DNA from 2 places in the Kitasatospora sp. NPDC004615 genome. Region 1 is predicted to be linked to the other one. Evidence: riboswitches for the same ligand, from Rfam matches in the RefSeq annotation. Region 1 holds a riboswitch; the other holds the start of a gene.
What was found. A riboswitch is a leader RNA that binds a small molecule or an ion and turns the genes downstream of it on or off. The one in region 1 is predicted to bind S-adenosylmethionine.
Positions count from the first base shown of each region.

Region 2: it holds a riboswitch for S-adenosylmethionine, as region 1 does, so the genes downstream of both, thrC (threonine synthase) here and ACFYS8_RS23325 (aminotransferase class V-fold PLP-dependent enzyme) in region 1, are expected to answer to the same signal.

Region 1 is NZ_JBIALQ010000006.1:477,181-485,869, forward strand. It holds gene ACFYS8_RS23295 (cytochrome bc complex cytochrome b subunit) at 65-1,726, opposite strand; gene ACFYS8_RS23300 (Rieske 2Fe-2S domain-containing protein) at 1,723-2,778, opposite strand; gene ACFYS8_RS23305 (c-type cytochrome) at 2,787-3,608, opposite strand; gene ACFYS8_RS23310 (heme-copper oxidase subunit III) at 3,700-4,320, opposite strand; gene ACFYS8_RS23315 (hypothetical protein) at 4,646-5,071, shown strand; gene trpD (anthranilate phosphoribosyltransferase) at 5,202-6,272, shown strand; SAM riboswitch class IV at 6,466-6,583, shown strand; gene ACFYS8_RS23325 (aminotransferase class V-fold PLP-dependent enzyme) at 6,631-7,992, shown strand; gene ACFYS8_RS23330 (Lrp/AsnC ligand binding domain-containing protein) at 7,997-8,278, opposite strand; gene ACFYS8_RS23335 (rhomboid family intramembrane serine protease) at 8,275-8,689, opposite strand, start outside.
Region 2 is NZ_JBIALQ010000002.1:842,655-851,343, forward strand. It holds gene ACFYS8_RS10625 (ABC transporter permease) at 1-62, opposite strand, end outside; gene ACFYS8_RS10630 (ABC transporter ATP-binding protein) at 59-775, opposite strand; gene ACFYS8_RS10635 (hypothetical protein) at 941-1,570, shown strand; gene ACFYS8_RS10640 (hypothetical protein) at 1,637-1,993, opposite strand; gene groL (chaperonin GroEL) at 2,105-3,727, opposite strand; gene ACFYS8_RS10650 (cold-shock protein) at 4,050-4,256, opposite strand; gene ACFYS8_RS10655 (MoaD/ThiS family protein) at 4,845-5,123, opposite strand; gene thrC (threonine synthase) at 5,156-6,436, opposite strand; SAM riboswitch class I at 6,454-6,582, opposite strand; gene ACFYS8_RS10665 (glucosyl-3-phosphoglycerate synthase) at 6,746-7,720, shown strand; gene ACFYS8_RS10670 (hypothetical protein) at 7,745-8,233, shown strand; gene ACFYS8_RS10675 (trehalose-6-phosphate synthase) at 8,305-8,689, shown strand, end outside.

The DNA of each region.
Region 1 (8,689 bases):
AATATGCCAGAACCCCCACCGGCCGAAGCCGATGGGGGTTCTGACGTGGCGTGACAGCTAGGGATCAGTGGTGGCCGTGGCCGCTGGTGATCTCCAGGTACTCCTCGGAGGTGGGCTTGGCGATCTGGTTGCCCTCGCCGTAGTAGCCCTCGGAGAGCTTCGTCCGGGTCTTGGCGACCAGGCCGGCCTTGCGGGCCACACCGTTCTCGTCGGTCTCGGCGGGCAGCTCCAGCGGCTGGGGCTGCTCGTGCGAGGTGAGGGTGTGCAGGTCCTTCTGCGACAGCGGCGTGTGGACCTCGACGAACTCACCGTGCGGCAGGCGCTTGATGATGCCCGACTCGCGGCCGTGCAGCACCTTCTCCTTGTCGCGGCGCTGCAGGCCGAGGCACCAGCGCTTGGTGACGAAGAAGGTGATGACCGGCACCACGAAGAAGCCGACACGGACCATGTAGGTGATCGTGTTGATCGACATGTGCAGGTGCGTGGCGAACAGGTCGTTGCCACCGCCGACCAGCAGGACCAGGTACAGCGAGATCCAGGCCGCGCCGAGCCCGGTACGGACCGGAGCGTTGCGCGGGCGGTCCAGGATGTGGTGCTCGCGCTTGTCGCCGGTGATCCAGGACTCGATGAACGGGTAGACCGCGATCGCGACCAGGACCAGCGGGAAGATCATCAGCGGGATGAACACACCCAGGTTCAGGGTGTGGCCGCCCCAGACGGAGATCTCCCAGCCCGGCATGAAGCGGATCAGGCCTTCGGCGAAGCCCATGTACCAGTCGGGCTGGGCGTCGGTCGACACCTGGTCCGGACGGTACGGGCCGTACGCCCACACCGGGTTGATGGTGGCGACCGCCGACATCACCGCGATGATGCCGAACACCAGGAAGAAGAAGCCACCGGCCTTGGCCATGTAGACCGGCATCAGCGGCATGCCGACGACGTTCTTCTCGGTCTTGCCCGGGCCCGCCCACTGGGTGTGCTTGTGGTAGAAGACCAGGATCAGGTGCGCGACCAGCAGGCCCAGCATGATGCCCGGGATGAGCAGCACGTGGATGGTGAAGAAGCGCGGGATGATGTCGGTGCCCGGGAACTCGCCGCCGAACAGGAACATCTGGATGTAGGTGCCGACGATCGGCACCGCCAGGATCGCGCCTTCCATGAAGCGGATACCGGTACCCGACAGCAGGTCGTCCGGCAGCGAGTAGCCGAAGAAGCCGTCGAAGAAGCCCAGGCACAGCAGCAGGAAGCCGAACAACCAGTTGATCTCACGGGGCTTGCGGAACGCGCCGGTGAAGAAGACGCGCATCATGTGCACGAACATCGCGGCGACGAAGACCAGCGCGGCCCAGTGGTGGATCTGGCGGATCAGCAGACCGCCGCGGATCTCGAAGCTGATGTCGACCGTGGAGGCGTAGGCCTCCGACATCCGGATGCCGTTCAGCGGCAGGTAGGAACCGTGGTAGACGGTCTCCGCCATGCTCGGCTTGAAGAACAGCGTCAGGTACACACCCGTGAGGATGATGATGATGAAGCTGTAGAGGCAGATCTCACCGAGCATGAAGGACCAGTGGTCCGGGAAGATCTTGCGCAGGTTGGCCTTGGCCAGGGAGTAGATCCCCAGCCGGCCGTCGACCCAGTCCGCAGTCGCCTCGGCCTTGTTGGCGGGCTTGGCGCGCGTGCTGGCCGGCTTGGAGGCACCAGTGGTGGTGCCGCTCGCGGTGCTCATCGCTTGCGCTCCCAGTAACTCGGGCCGACGGGCTCGTCGAAGTCGCCGGTGGCGATCAGGAAGCCCTGCTCATCGGTGGTGATCTTCAGCTGGGGCAGCGGGTGGCCGGCCGGGCCGAAGATGACGCGAGCGCCGTCCGCCAGGTCGAAGGTCGACTGGTGGCAGGGGCAGAGCGCGTGGTGGGTCTGCTGCTCGTACAGCGAGATCGGGCAGCCGACGTGGGTGCAGATCTTCGAGTAGGCGAGGATGCCCTCGAAGCCCAGGCCGGCGGACTTGGCGTCCTTGATGTCCTCCGGAGCGATCCGGACGAGCATCAGGGCGTCCTTGGCGATCTGCTGCTGGAAGGCCTCGTCCGACTCCTCCAGGCCGTGCGGCTTGGCGAAGGTCAGCGAGCCCTGAATGATGTCCTCGGGCTTCATCGGCTGGTCGGTGTTCATGTTGACCAGGCGGATCGGCTTGGCCGGGGTCGCCTCGACCCAGCCGGTGTCGAGGAGCTTCTTCTCCGGCAGCGGGCCGAGGTCGCGCAGCAGCACCACACCGGACAGCGGCACCAGGGCCATCGAGCCGATCAGGGTGTTGCGGATCATCTTGCGGCGGCCGAAGCCGGACTCCGCGGCACCGGTCTTGAACTGCTCGATGACGTCGTTGCGGACCTCGTCGGAGGCCTCGATCGGGTGACGCTCGGCCGGCAGCTCGTGGTCCGACATCAGGGTGCGGGCCCAGTGGACCGCGCCCGCGCCGATGCAGAACAGCGCCACGCCGAGGGTCATGCCCAGGGCGAAGTTGAGGGCGCTGACGTGACCCAGCGGGAAGATGTAGACGAGCTTGTCGGCGTCGATCGCGGCGTAGGACGCGATGAAGCCGATGGTCGCCAGCATCGACACCACGAACATCAGCGACACCTGGCGCTCGGCCCGCTTGGCGGCCCGCTCGTCGATGTCGGTCCGACGCGGCTCGTGGGCCGGCAGGCCCGGGTCGGCGAACGGGTCGTCGTGGGAGACGACCTCAGCGCCGTGGGAGGCGTCGTGCGCCTCCGGCAGGTTCTCTGACATGTCGTGGCTCATGACTTCTTGGCCTTGGTGGTGTGGGCGGCGACCCAGATCGCGATCGCGATCAGCACGCCGATACCGAAGATCCAGGCGAACAGGCCCTCGGTGAAGGGGCCGAGGCTACCCAGGGCCAGACCACCGGGGTTCGGCGCGTTGTTGGTGTTCTGGACGTACGCGATGATCTCGCGCTTCTGCTCCTCCGGCATGGTGGTGTCGGGGAACGAAGGCATGTTCTGCGGGCCGGTCTGCATGGCCTCGTAGATGTGCTTGGAGTCCACGCCCTCAAGGGACGGGGCGTACTTGCCCTCGCTCAGCGCGCCGCCCTTGCCGGCGAAGTTGTGGCACTGGGCGCAGTTGGTGCGGAACAGCTCGCCACCCTTGGCGACCTGCTCGGCGTTGGTGACCTTGTCCTCGGACGGCTGGTACTGCTCCGTGGTCGGAGTGACCGGGCCCGGGCCCAGCGACGCCACGTAGGCGGCCAGCTGGTCGATCTCGGACTGGGCGTAGACGGTCTTCTTGCGCGGGACCTGCGCGCCCGGCTGCTGGGCCGGCATGCGGCCGGTGCCGACCTGGAAGTCGACAGCAGCAGAGCCGACGCCGACCAGCGACGGACCGTCAGAAGTGCCCTGGCCGTTCAGGCCGTGGCAGGAGGAGCAGCCGACGGCGAAGAGCTTCTTGCCCTCGTCGATGGCGAGCGACTGCGAGGAGCTGTCGGCCTGCGCCTTCTCGGCGGGCGCGAAAGCGGCGTACAGCCCCCCGGTGGCCGCCAGGGCGAGAAGTAGAACGACGACCGCCGCCAGTGGGTGGCGCCGTCGTGCGGAGAGCTTTTTCACGGAATAACCCCGGTGTCAGGATCTGGTCGGCAGCAGCCTGCCCCCGACTCCCATGCGTCGGAACGACGCCGGGTCAGGGGCGGGGCGGCTGTTACTTGATCAGGTAGATGGTCGCGAACAGGCCGATCCACACAACGTCGACGAAGTGCCAGTAGTACGACACCACGATCGCCGCAGTGGCCTGCTCGTGGGTGAAGCGCCGCGCCGCGTAGGTCCGGCCGAGGACCAGCAGGAAGGCGATCAGACCACCCGTCACGTGGAGTCCGTGGAAGCCGGTGGTCAGGTAGAACACCGTGCCGTACGGGTCGGAGGACAGCGAAAGGCCGTCCTTCTTGACCAGCTCGGTGTACTCGAAGATCTGGCCGCCGATGAAGATGGCGCCCATCACGAAGGTGACCACGAACCAGGAACGCAGCTTCTTCACGTCACCGCGCTCGGCGGCGAACACGCCGAGCTGGCAGGTGAGCGAGGAGAGCACCAGGATCGTGGTGTTGACCGAGGAGAAGGGCACGTTGAGGGCATGGGCCTTCTCGTGCCAGAACTCGGCGCCCTTGACCGAGCGGAGGGTGAAGTACATCGCGAACAGGGCCGCGAAGAACATCAGCTCCGAGCTCAGCCAGACAATGGTTCCCACGCTGACCAGGTTCGGCCTGTTGACCGCTCCGTGCGCGTGTCCGGTTTCTGTTGCTGTTGCTGTCGCCACGACGGACATTATGTCGGTCCCTTATTCCGTCTTCACGCCGGGGGGTCTCCCTCGGAGTGTCCGGTGCGTGCGGTATGCCCGCCTCGACCCCGGTCCGTTTTCTGATGGTTGTTCGGGCCGGGTGAGCGAACTGGGCTGCCGGGGTGAGCCGGTGGCGCGGCGGCTTGAGCGAGATCGCGTCGGGGTCTCTTCAGGACGGGCCCGCCGGAGTAGCATCCGTCCCAGGACGTGGTCCGGGTCACACTGGGCCGTTCGGCCGGGGGCCGCGCGCAGTCGCGGTCCGCGCGAACACAGTGGACACATATAAGAGGACGAGCACCAGGAAGCAGGGGACATGGCGCAGCACTCCGACGAGACGCTCACCGTTCTCGTCTACAGCGACGACCGCAACACCCGTGAGCAGGTGACCCTCGCTCTCGGCCCCCGCCCCGCCGGGGACGTCCCCGCCCTGGAGTACGTGGAGTGCGCCACCGCCCCCGCGGTGCTCCGGGCCCTGGAGAAGGGCGGCGTCGACCTGTGCGTGCTGGACGGCGAGGCGGTGCCCGCGGGCGGACTCGGCCTCACCCGGCAGCTGAAGGACGAGATCTACGGCTGCCCGCCGGTGCTGGTGCTGATCGGCCGCCCGCAGGACTCCTGGCTGGCCGCCTGGTCCCGGGCCGACGCGGCGATCTCGCACCCCGTCGACCCGGTGGCGCTGGCCGACGCCGCGACCACGCTGCTGCGGGCCCGGGTGGCCCGGCGGGCACCGGCCGCGCGCTGACGCTTTCCGGCAGCTGTCTCAGCCGGCGTCTCAACTGGAGAGAAGGGGACGGCAAGTAAGGGCGGCCGTCCCCGCGCGCTCGATAGGCTGACTCCATTCCTCTGCGACAAGACGAGAGCTGGAGACGGCCATGGTGAACGTGCACTCTGCGAACGGCGGTAGCGACCCCGCGCAGGTGGTTCGCTCCTGGCCCGACCTCCTGATGGCCCTGGTGCGCGGCGAGGACCTCGCCCAGGCCGACACCGCCTGGGCGATGGACCGGATCATGAGCGGCGAGGCCAGCCCCGTGCAGGTGGCCGGCTTCCTGATCGCGCTGCGCGGCAAGGGCGAGACGGTCGAGGAGATCTCCGGCCTGGTCGAGGCGATGTACGCGCACGCCGTGCCGCTGGACATCCCCGGGCCGGCCGTCGACATCGTCGGCACCGGCGGCGACCGCGCCAAGACCGTCAACATCTCCACCATGTCGGCGGTGGTCGCCGCAGCGGCCGGCGCGAAGGTGGTCAAGCACGGCAACCGGGCCTCCTCCTCGGCGTCCGGCTCCTCGGACGTGCTCGGGCGGCTCGGCATCAACCTGGACCTGTCGGCCCCGCGGGTCGCGGCAGTGGCCGAGGAGGTCGGGCTGACCTTCTGCTTCGCCGCCAAGTTCCACCCCTCGATGCGGCACACCGCGCAGGCCCGCGCCGAACTCGCCGTCCCCACGGTGTTCAACATCCTCGGCCCGCTCACCAACCCCGCCAAGGTCGGCGCCCACGCGGTCGGCTGCTTCGACACCCGGCTGGCCGGACTGATCGCCGGCGTGCTGGCCCGGCGCGGCGGGCAGGGACTGGTGTTCCGGGGTGACGACGGGCTCGACGAGCTGACGATCACCACCACGTCGCACGTCTGGGTGATCCGGGACGGGCAGGTGACGGAGACCCAGTTCGACCCGCGCGAGGTCGGGATCGAGCTGGTCGGGATCGAGGCGCTGCGAGGCGCCGACGCGGAGTTCAACGCGGCGGTCGCGCGGCGGGTGCTGAACGGGGAGCGCGGGCCGGTGCGGGACGCGGTGCTGCTCAACAGCGCGGCCGCGCTGGTGGCGCTGGAGCTGACGGACGCGCCGCTGAGTGAGCAGCTCGCGGCGGGGATGGTGCGGACGGCTGCGGCGATTGATTCCGGGGCGGCGGGGGAGTTGCTGAAGCGGTGGGCGGAGGCTACGCAGTAGCGGGGCCTTGAGCCAACGGTCCGTCCGGGGAGGGGAGTTGCTCCTGCCCGGGCGGATCTTTCCGCTTGTGGGGGGCTGGTCGCGCAGTTCCCCGCGCCCCTGATGGGGCCAATGTGACTGGGTGTCAGGGGTGGGGCGTCCACGTTCTGGACGGGGGTTGAGGTCGTGGGCTGCTCGTGTATGGTCTTGCGCAGGTCATGAGTGGCAGCGCCAAGCCCCAGCTTGCTGTCCGGCAACCCTCCGTCCGTGGCGGGGTGCCCTGGGTGAGGACCGGGCTGCGTGGCGATCCGTCTGCGCGGCAAGCGCGGACTTCCGGTTGATGCACCCCGGGGTCCTTACCCTGTGGAGGAGTGCATCCATGTCTGTGACCGCCGAGATCTGTGAGCCGCTGGCCGTGCTGGGCCAGGACGTCGAGGTGCCGTTGGCGTCGGGCGAGAAGGTCGGGTACGCGGCGCTGGACTACGCGGCGAGCGCGCCGGCGCTGGCCCGGGTGTGGGAGGACGTGGCGGCGTACGCGCCGTACTACGGGTCGGTGCACCGGGGGGCCGGATACCTGTCGCAGCTGTCGACGGACCTGTTCGAGCAGAGCCGCCGGACCGTCGAGGAGTTCCTGGACCTGCGGGACGGCGACCAGGTGGTGTTCACCCGGGCGACCACCGACTCGTTGAACCTGCTGGCCGGTGCGGTGCCCGTCGGGACCGAGGTGTTCGCGTTCGAGACCGAGCACCACGCTTCGCTGCTGCCGTGGCGGCGTGAGGGATTGACGGTGCGTTACCTGCGGGCGCCGCGTTCGCACGGCGAGGCGGTGGCCGCGCTGGAGGAGGCGCTGCTGGGGGCGGCCGGGGGGCCGAAGCTGTTCTGCGTGACCGGGGCGTCGAACGTCACCGGCGAGCTGTGGCCGGTCAAGGAGCTGACCGAGGTCGCGCACCGGTACGGCGCCCGGGTGGTGCTGGACGCGGCCCAGCTGGCGCCGCACCACCGGGTCTCGGTACGGGAGCTGGACGTCGACTGGATCGCGTTCTCCGGCCACAAGCTGTACGCGCCGTTCGGTGCCGGCGTGCTGGCCGGGCGGTCGGACTGGCTGGACGCGGCGGAGCCGTACCTGGCCGGTGGCGGGGCGAGCCGGACGGTGGCCCGGGAGCTGGACGGTTCGGTGGCGGTGGAGTGGCACACCGGCCCGGCCCGGCACGAGGCCGGTTCGCCGAACGTGATCGGCGCGTACGCGATCGCCTCGGCCTGCCGGGCGCTCACCGAGGCGGGCTTCGAGGAGCTGGAGGCCCGGGAGCGGGCGCTGGTGGCGAAGCTGACCGAGGGCCTGGCGGCGATCCCCGAGGTGCGGGTGCTCAGCCTGTTCGGTGAGGGCTCCGACCGGGTCGGCGTGGTGTCCTTCGTGGTGCGCGGCTGGAACAGCTCGCACTTCTCGGCCGCGCTGTCCGCCGAGTACGGCATCGGCGTGCGGGACGGGCTGTTCTGCGCGCACCCGCTGGTGCGGACGCTGCTGGGCGGGGAGGACGCCGCGCCCAGCCAGTGCGGGGCGCCCGAGCCGTCGCTGCCCGGGGAGCGCAGCCTGAACGCGATCCGGGTCAGCTTCGGCGCCGGCACCCCCGTCGAGCACCTGGACCGGTTCCTGACGGCCGTTCGGGACCTGGTGACCGACGGCGCGCGGTGGAGCTACCGCAACGAGGGCGGGCGCTGCGTCGCGGACACGCGGCAGCGCTGAGCGGCTACTCGCCCAGGCCGAGCGAGAACGCGGCCTCCAGGTCGTGCTGCGAGTAGGTGCGGAAGGCGATGTGGGTCTCGGTGTTGGAGACGCCCGGGACCTTGTTGAGACGGCCGGGGATCACGTCGGCCAGATCCTCGTGGCCCCGGACCCGCACCATCGCGACCAGGTCGTAGGTGCCGGTGACGGAGTAGACCTCGCTGACGCCCTCGATGGCCGCGATCGCCTCGGCGATCTCGGGGATCCGGTCGACGCTGGTGTTGATGAGGACGATCGCGGTGATCACTGAGCAACTCCTGTTCGAGAAGGTGCGCCAAGGGTATCGCCCGCCGGACGGGCGGCCCAGGCGAACAGCCAGCCCGTCACGAAGCCGATCACATGCACCAGATAGGCCACCCCGCTGCCGCCCGAACTGACGGACCAGCCCTGCAGCGCGAACCACAGGCCGAGCACCAGCCAGGCCGGGAAACGCAGTGGCAGGAACAGCAGGACCGGCACCAGCACCGTCACGCGGGCTCTCGGCCACAGCCGCAGGTACGCGCCCAGCACCCCCGCGATCGCGCCGGACGCGCCGACCAGGGCGCGCATGCCGTCCGCGGTGTGCGCCTCGGCCACCGCGTAGCCGTAGGTGGCCAGGTAGCCGATCGCCAGGTAGCCGACCAGGAAGCGCACCCGGCCCAGCCGGGCCTCCACGGCC
Region 2 (8,689 bases), on a different contig from region 1:
CGGCCCTTGGCCCGCAGGGCGTCGCGGCGCGCCATCCGCAGCACCGCCCGCCAGGCGCTCATCGGCCGGCCTCGGTGCGCTGCGCCGCCTCGCGGAGGTACCGGCCGTCCCGGAGGAACACCACCCGGTCCGCCCAGGCCGCATGCGTGGGGTCGTGGGTGACCATCATGGCGGCGGCGCCGGCGTCGCAGCGCGAACGCAGCACCTGCAGCACGGCCTCGCCGGTGGCCGAGTCGAGCGCGCCGGTCGGCTCGTCGGCGAGCACCAGCCGGCGCTCACCCGCCAGCGCCCGGCCGATCGCGACCCGCTGCTGCTGGCCGCCGGACATGTCCTCCGGGAACCGGTCGGCGAGTTGGGCGATCCCCAGCTCCTCCAGCGCGACCAGTGCCTCCGCGCGGGCGGTCCGGGCGGAGACGCCGTCCAACTCCCTTGGCAGCGAGATGTTCTCGGCCGCCGTCAGCGACGGAATCAGGTTGTACGACTGGAACACGTAGCCGACCGAGCGGCGACGCACATCGGCCAACTTGGCCCGGCTCAGCCCCTCCAGCGGGGTGCCCTCGACCAGCACCCGGCCGACCGACGGGCGGTCCAGGCCGCCGGCCAGAGCGAGCAGCGTGGACTTCCCGGAGCCGGACGGCCCCATCACGGCCAGGAACTCCCCGGCCCGCACTTCCAGGTCGATCGGGTGCAGGGCGTGCACCTGGGCCTCGCCCCGGCCGTGCACCCGGCCGACTCCCTCCAGGCGCAGCACGGCCTGCGCGCTCGATCCGGTCATGGCTCCCCCTCGGAACAGCGGAACGTCTTGCATACCGAGTATGTATAGCCTTCGAGCGACGACTACTCAAGTCTGCGTCATAAGTCGGTGAACTACATATAGTCTGGATCACATCGCGGGCCGAACCATGCCGCCGCACCACCGGCAGGGAGCAGAATGACCGTCATGACCGCATCGCTGTCCGAGCGCTGGCACGCCTTGCTCACGCGCTGCGGCGCCACCGTCGACCCGGAGCCCTACGCCCGCGACCTGCTCGCCCGCTGGGCCGAACCGCAGCGCCGCTACCACACCACCGACCACCTGCGGGCCGTCCTGGACCGGATCGACGAACTCGCCGACCACGCCGAGAACCCGGACGCCGTCCGGCTGGCCGCCTGGTTCCACGACGCCGTCTACCGGCCCGACCGCTCCGAGAACGAAGAACGCAGCGCCGCCCTCGCCTGCCGCGCCCTACGCGAGGCGGGCCTGCCCGAACCCCTGGTCCACGAGGTCGACCGCCTGGTCCGACTCACCGTCACCCACCACCCCGCGCCCGGCGACCACAACGGCGAAGTCCTCTGCGACGCCGACCTCGCCGTCCTCGGCTCACCCCCCGACCGCTACGCGGCCTACACCGCCGCCATCCGCGACGAATACTCCTTCGTCCCCCCGAACGCCTTCCGCGAGGGCCGCACCACGATCCTCCACCACCTCCTCGCCCTCCCCGCCCTCTACCGCACCCCCGAGGCCCACGCCCGCTACGACGCGCAGGCGCGGGCGAACATGCAGCACGAGCTCAACGAGCTGGCCGGGTAAGAGGGCGGGCGCGAAAACTGTGCGGGCGCGAGACCAGGGGCGCGAGCGGATGCGAAGCGCCTGCTGTCAGTCGAGCTCCCCCACCGCCGCGACGATCAGACCCTTCTTGCCGCACACCCAGTGCGGATCCGCCCCCAACTCCGGCTCCACGCCCAGCGCGTGCGGGTCGTCCTCCGCCGCACAAGCCGCGCACAACGGCCACCGCCCGTACGACTCCAGCAGCGCGTCCTGCACGTCCTGCGCGATCAGCCCGAGCACGAACTCGCAGCCGTCCGGCCACTGTTCGAGCCACCAGCGGCGGTGGGTGACGGCGTCCTCGACCAGCGAGACGATCGCGGCGTCGGCGACGTCCCGCGCGGTGAGGTCGGCGAGGATCAGCGCGCGGGCGCTGTGCAGGGCGGCTTCGATCTCGTTGCTGGACATCCGCCCATTGTCCCAAACCGCCGCCACGACCCGGAAACGCCGCAAGGGCGGCCTCCCGAAGGAGACCGCCCTCACGGCGTGAGACTGACCGATCCAACCGGTGAGGTCGGATCAGAAGTCCATGTCACCGCCCGGCATGCCGCCGCCGGCGGCCGCGGAGGCCTTCTCCGGCTTGTCGGCGATGACGGCCTCGGTGGTGAGGAACAGCGCCGCGATGGAGGCGGCGTTCTGCAGGGCGGAGCGGGTGACCTTGGCGGGGTCGATGATGCCGGAGGCGATCAGGTCGACGTACTCGTTGGTCGCGGCGTTCAGGCCGTGGCCGGCGGGCAGGTTGCGAACCTTCTCGACCACGACGCCGCCCTCGAGGCCGGCGTTGGTGGCGATCTGCTTGATCGGGGCCTCGAGCGCCACGCGGACGATGTTGGCACCGGTGGCCTCGTCGCCGTCCAGCTCCAGCTTCTCGAACGCGACACCGGCCTGCAGCAGGGCGACGCCACCACCGGCGACGATGCCCTCCTCGACGGCGGCCTTGGCGTTGCGCACCGCGTCCTCGATGCGGTGCTTGCGCTCCTTGAGCTCGACCTCGGTGGCCGCGCCGGCCTTGATGACGGCCACGCCGCCGGCCAGCTTGGCGAGGCGCTCCTGGAGCTTCTCGCGGTCGTAGTCCGAGTCGGAGTTCTCGATCTCGGCGCGGATCTGGTTGACGCGACCGGCAACCTGGTCGCTGTCGCCGCCACCGTCGACGATGGTGGTCTCGTCCTTGGTGATGACGACCTTGCGGGCGGTGCCCAGCAGGTCGACGCCGGCGTTCTCGAGCTTGAGGCCGACCTCCTCGGAGATCACGGTGCCGCCGGTCAGGATGGCGATGTCGCCCAGCATGGCCTTGCGGCGGTCGCCGAAGCCCGGGGCCTTGACGGCGACGGACTTGAAGGTGCCGCGGATCTTGTTCACGACCAGGGTCGACAGGGCCTCGCCCTCGACGTCCTCGGCGATGATGACGAGCGGCTTGCCGCTCTGCATGACCTTCTCCAGCAGCGGGAGCAGGTCCTTGACCGAGGAGATCTTGGAGTTGGCGATGAGGATGTACGGGTCCTCGAAGCTCGTCTCCATGCGCTCCAGGTCGGTGGCGAAGTAGGCGGAGATGTAGCCCTTGTCGAAGCGCATGCCCTCGGTGAGCTCGAGCTCCAGGCCGAAGGTGTTGCTCTCCTCGACGGTGATGACGCCTTCCTTGCCGACCTTGTCCATGGCCTCGGCGATGAGCTCGCCGATCTGGGTGTCGGCGGCCGAGATGGAGGCGGTGGAGGCGATCTGCTCCTTGGTCTCCACGTCCTTGGCCTGGGCCAGCAGCTGGTCGGAGACGGCGGCGACGGCCTTCTCGATACCGCGCTTCAGGGCCATCGGGTTGGCGCCGGCGGCGACGTTGCGCAGACCCTCGCGGACGAGCGCCTGGGCCAGCACGGTGGCGGTGGTGGTGCCGTCACCCGCGACGTCGTCGGTCTTCTTGGCGACCTCCTTGACGAGCTCGGCGCCGATCTTCTCGTACGGGTCCTCGAGCTCGATCTCCTTGGCGATGGAGACACCGTCGTTGGTGATGGTGGGGGCGCCCCACTTCTTCTCCAGAACGACGTTGCGACCCTTGGGGCCGAGCGTGACCTTCACGGCGTCGGCAAGCTGGTTCATGCCACGCTCAAGGCCGCGGCGGGCTTCCTCGTCAAAGGCGATGATCTTGGCCATTAGAAGTGGTCCTCCGGGACACGGTCGACTGCTCGGACCAAGGGGGTGCCCGCGACGGACGGCCCAGGAGAGCGGGGGTCTCGTCCCCTACCGCTTCCGGGGCCTCACCGGCCCGGTCCGTTGTCACTCTCACGCTGTGAGTGCTAACGCCAATGATTAGCACTCGGGGGTGTCGAGTGCAAGCCCATTCGCCGCGCTCCGACGCCCCTCCCGGGAAACCCGCAGGCAGGCCCGGGAACGCCGACAGGCCCGGACCCGGACGCGTCGCGCCGGGGCCGGACCTGCCGGGTCATAGCTGTGGTGTGTGCGGTCTACCGGGCCGTCAGGCGCCGGCGGCGCGGACCATGTCGGCCTGCGGACCCTTCTGACCCTGCGAGATCTCGAACTCGACCCGCTGGCCCTCTTCCAGGGTGCGGTAGCCGTCCATCTGGATCGCGCTGTAGTGGACGAACACGTCCGCTCCACCGTCGACCGCGATGAAGCCGTAGCCCTTCTCGGCGTTGAACCACTTGACGGTGCCCTGAGCCATTCCGAACTCCCCTTGTGCTGTGCTGGCCCTTCAGAGATCCGCGGGACGCGGACCCGGAGGTCTGGAAGGCCGGCCTGTGGGGACTCCCCCCCGCACGGCGCAGCCTCGTGTCGCGGCTGAATGTATCCGGATATGCGCCCTCTGCAACAGGCCCTAATTTCACGGAAAGTCCGTACCCCACACCGGATATGACGGGTCGAAAGGTATATGGCCCGACAATTGCCACCGGACATAACGGACGTGTCGCCGCAAATCGTCGAAAGAATTCTGACGGCGGCCTGACAGGTCGGGCGGTGAACGGTCCGGCGCATGTCTCAGAGCGCGGGACGGGACGGGGCCGGCGCGAGGTGCGGTGCGGGAAAAATCGAGGATTGGAACGGGCCGTGGCGGGGAACGGCTCCACCGGCACTCTACTCCCCCGCGAACGCGGGAATTCCAGCGACCCGCCAGGTCGGAATCACGGCTGCCCGCGCGCCCGGCCGATGTGCGAAGCCGCCGCCGGGCGGCTCGGAAATCGAATTCCGAGCCCGCGCCCGACGGCGGCGGAACGAATACGCGGGGCGGCCCCACCGGCCGCCCGGAGCTGCCTCAGCAGCCGCCGGCCACCGCCGGAATGATCGACACCGAGGCGCCGTCCTTGATCTCGGTCTCCAGGCCCTCGGCGAAGCGCACGTCGTCGTCGTTGACGTACACGTTCACGAAGCGGCGCAGCTTGCCGGTGTCGTCCAGCAGGCGGGCGGCGATGCCGGTGTGGTTCGCCTCCAGGTCGGCGATGACGGCGGCCAGGGTGGCGCCCTCGGCGGTCACCTCGGCGGCGCCGCCGGTGTAGGTGCGGAGGATGGTGGGGATGCGGACGGTGGCGCTCATGGGGGTGCTCCTAGAAGAAAGTCGTGGGGGGATCAGGCGGAGACGAGACCGGCGGCGCGGAAGGACTCCAGCGTCGGGCGGATCACGGCGGTCATGCCGGAGTCGGCGACCGCGTCGAGGGTCTTCAGGCCGTCGCCGGTGTTGATCGCGACGGTCTCCTTGCTCGGGTCGAGCTGCCCGGTCTCGACCAGCTTCTTCAGCACGCCGACGGTGACGCCGCCCGCGGTCTCGGCGAAGATGCCCTCGGTGCGGGCCAGCAGCTTGATCGCCTCGACCACCTGCGCGTCGGTGACGTCCTCGACGGCACCGCCGGTGCGGCGGGCGATGTCGAGCACGTACGGGCCGTCGGCGGGGTTGCCGATCGCCAGCGACTTGGCGATGGTGTCCGGCTTGACCGGCTTGATCACGTCGCGGCCGGCCTTGAAGGCGGCGGAGACCGGGGAGCAGCCCTCGGCCTGGGCGCCGAAGATCTTGTAGGGGCGGTCCTCGACCAGGCCGAGCTTGATCAGCTCCTGAAGCCCCTTGTCGATCTTGGTGAGCTGGGAGCCGGAGGCGATCGGGATGACGATCTGCTCGGGCAGCCGCCAGCCGAGCTGCTCGCAGATCTCGTACGCCAGGGTCTTGGAGCCCTCGCCGTAGTAGGGGCGCAGGTTGACGTTGACGAAGCCCCAGCCCTCGCCGGCCGGGTCGCCGATCAGCTCCGAGCAGAACCGGTTCACGTCGTCGTAGTTGCCGTCGATGCCGACCAGCTCGCCGCCGTACACCCCGGCCATCACGACCTTGCCCTGCTCCAGGTCGTGCGGGATGAACACACAGGACTTGAAGCCGGCCCGGGCCGCGGCGGAGCCCACCGCGCCCGCCAGGTTGCCGGTGGACGAGCAGGACAGCGTGGTGAACCCGAAGGCGCGGGCGGCCTCGATCGCGCAGGCCACCACCCGGTCCTTGAACGAGTGGGTGGGGTTGCCGGAGTCGTCCTTGATGTGCAGCTGCGCGGTGAAGCCCAGCTCGCGGCCCAGGTTGTCGGCCTTCACCAGCGGGGTCCAGCCCGGGTTCAGGTTCGGCTTGCCCGCGACGTCGGCGGGGACGGGCAGCAGCGGGGCGTAGCGCCAGATCGACGCCGGGCCGGCCTCGATCCGCTTGCGCAGTTCCTCGGCGTCGTAGCCGGCGTAGTCGTAGGCGATCTCCAGCGGGCCGAAGCACTCCAGGCACGCGAAGCTCGGGCCGAGCGGGAAGCGGGTGCCGCACTCGCGACAGGACAGTGCGGTGGCCGGACCGAGGTCGACGGCGGCAGGTGCGGGGGTGTCAACAGCCATGATGGCGAGGCCCTTTCTCCTCATCTTCCCCGGGGCGCGGTCGCGCCCGGGCCGGAATTGGCACCTGTCCCGCCGGGCCTGCTGGGCCGCGCGGGAGGGTTGCCGGGACTTCAACGGGCCGTTCCCTCAGTCCCTCTGGATGAGCTGTATGAAGTTGTGGTCGTACGCTGCGAGCGACCCCGGCGTGCGAAGGTCCGAGCGCAGTACGAAGACTGTAACGGAAGGCCGGTGCGGTCGAACCCCACCGTCCGACAACCGAGACAGAGCGAGACAGGGAGCGAGATCTTGGCCGAGCAGCCCGAGCCCGGGATACTGCCGGAAGTGGCCGACTGGCTGCGCCGCCGGTCCTGGACGGCCACCGACCGGCCGCTCGACCGGCTGCTCGCCGCCAAACGCGCCGCCGGCCCGGCCGGCACCGTCAGCGTGGTGCTGCCCGCCCTGGACGAGGAACCCACCGTCGGCGAGATCGTCACCACCATCCGCACCGAACTGATGGAACGCGTCCCGCTGGTCGACGAACTGCTGGTGGTCGACTCCGGCTCGGTCGACGGCACCGCCGCCGCCGCGGCCGCCGCCGGCGCCCGGGTGGTGCACCGCGACGCCATCCTGCCCCGGCTGCCCGCCGCCCCCGGCAAGGGCGAGGTGCTGTGGCGCTCACTGCTCGCCAGCAGCGGCGCGATCGTCTGCTACATCGACGCCGACCTGCGCGAATTCGACCCGGCGTTCGTCTCCGGCATCATCGGCCCCCTGCTCACCGACCCCGACCTGCACCTGGTCAAGGCCATGTACGACCGCCCGTTCGAGGCCGACGGCGCCGTCGTCCCGGCCGGCGGCGGCCGGGTCACCGAACTGGTCGCCCGCCCCCTGCTCAACCTGCACTGGCCGCAGCTGGCCGGCTTCGTCCAGCCGCTCGGCGGCGAGTACGCGGCCCGCCGCAGCCTGCTCGAACAGCTGCCCTTCCCGACCGGCTACGGCGTCGAACTCGGCCTGCTGGTCGACGCGTTGGAACTGGTCGGGCTCGACGCGCTGGCCCAGGTCGACGTCGGCGTCCGGCACCACCGCCACCAGGACGGCCAGGCCCTCGGCCGGATGGCCGCCACCATCTACCGCACCGCCCTGGAACGCCTCGACCGCGCCCACCGCCTCAAGGCCGACCCCGACCTCGTCCGCCCCCTGCTCACCCAGTACACCCGCACCGCCACCGGCTTCACCCCCCGCACCCACCCCGTCCCCGCCGCCGAACGCCCCCCGATGATCACCGTCCCCGAGTACCGCAACCGCTGACCGCCACCCCACGTCCGTCCCGGCATGGACCCCACCCCGGAAGCCGAACCCGCGCCCGCCGCTTCCGGTTCCGGCGCCGGCATCGGCTGCCTCGCCCTGCTGCTCGCGCCCGTCCTCGGCTTCACGGTCGAGTCCCGGGTGCTGCGGCTGATCGAGGACACCTGGTCCGACTGCCTGAACATGGCCCGGCCGGTCACCTACGACCTGACCGACGACGCCCGGTTCAACCTGCTCAACTCGTACGAGTGCGGCTACCTGTTCCTGCCGCCCCTCGCCGTCCTGCTCGCCCTGTACCTCACCCGCCGCTCCCCCGGCCTGCTCACCCGGGCGCTCGCCGCGGCCTTCGCCGCCCTGCTCACCGCACTCGCCGTCGCCGCCGTCGACCTGGAGCACAACCTCACCCCGCCGCGCGGGTGGTACCTGCCCGGGAAGTGCCCGGACGGCCGCCCGCCGTGGCTGCCCGACTTCCTGCCCGCCCGCGACTCCGGCCCGCCGACCGGCCATCGCGGCTGACGCCCGCCGTTCACCCGTCGCGGGCCGCGCCGGGTGGTTTGGTCGGCTGGTCGCACGGCAAGGTTGGCTGTATGGCCGATCACGCGTCCGAACGCCCCACGCAGTCCGGAGCCGCCCCGATCCTGGTGGCCTCCAACCGCGGCCCGGTGTCCTTCCGCACGGAGGACGATGGCACGCTGAGCCTCCGCAGAGGCGGCGGCGGCCTGGTCTCCGGGCTCTCCGCGATCGACGACCCGAACGCCGTCTGGGTCTGCGCCGCCCTCTCCGACGCCGACCGCACCGCCGCCCGGCAGGCCCCCGACGGGCGCCTCGACCGGGCCGGCCACGACGTCGGCGGACAGGCCGTCCGGATGCTGGACATCGATCCGGAGACCTTCGCCCTTGCCTACAACGGCGTCGCCAACTCCACCCTGTGGTTCGTCCACCACCTGCTGTACGACATCCCCACCAAACCCG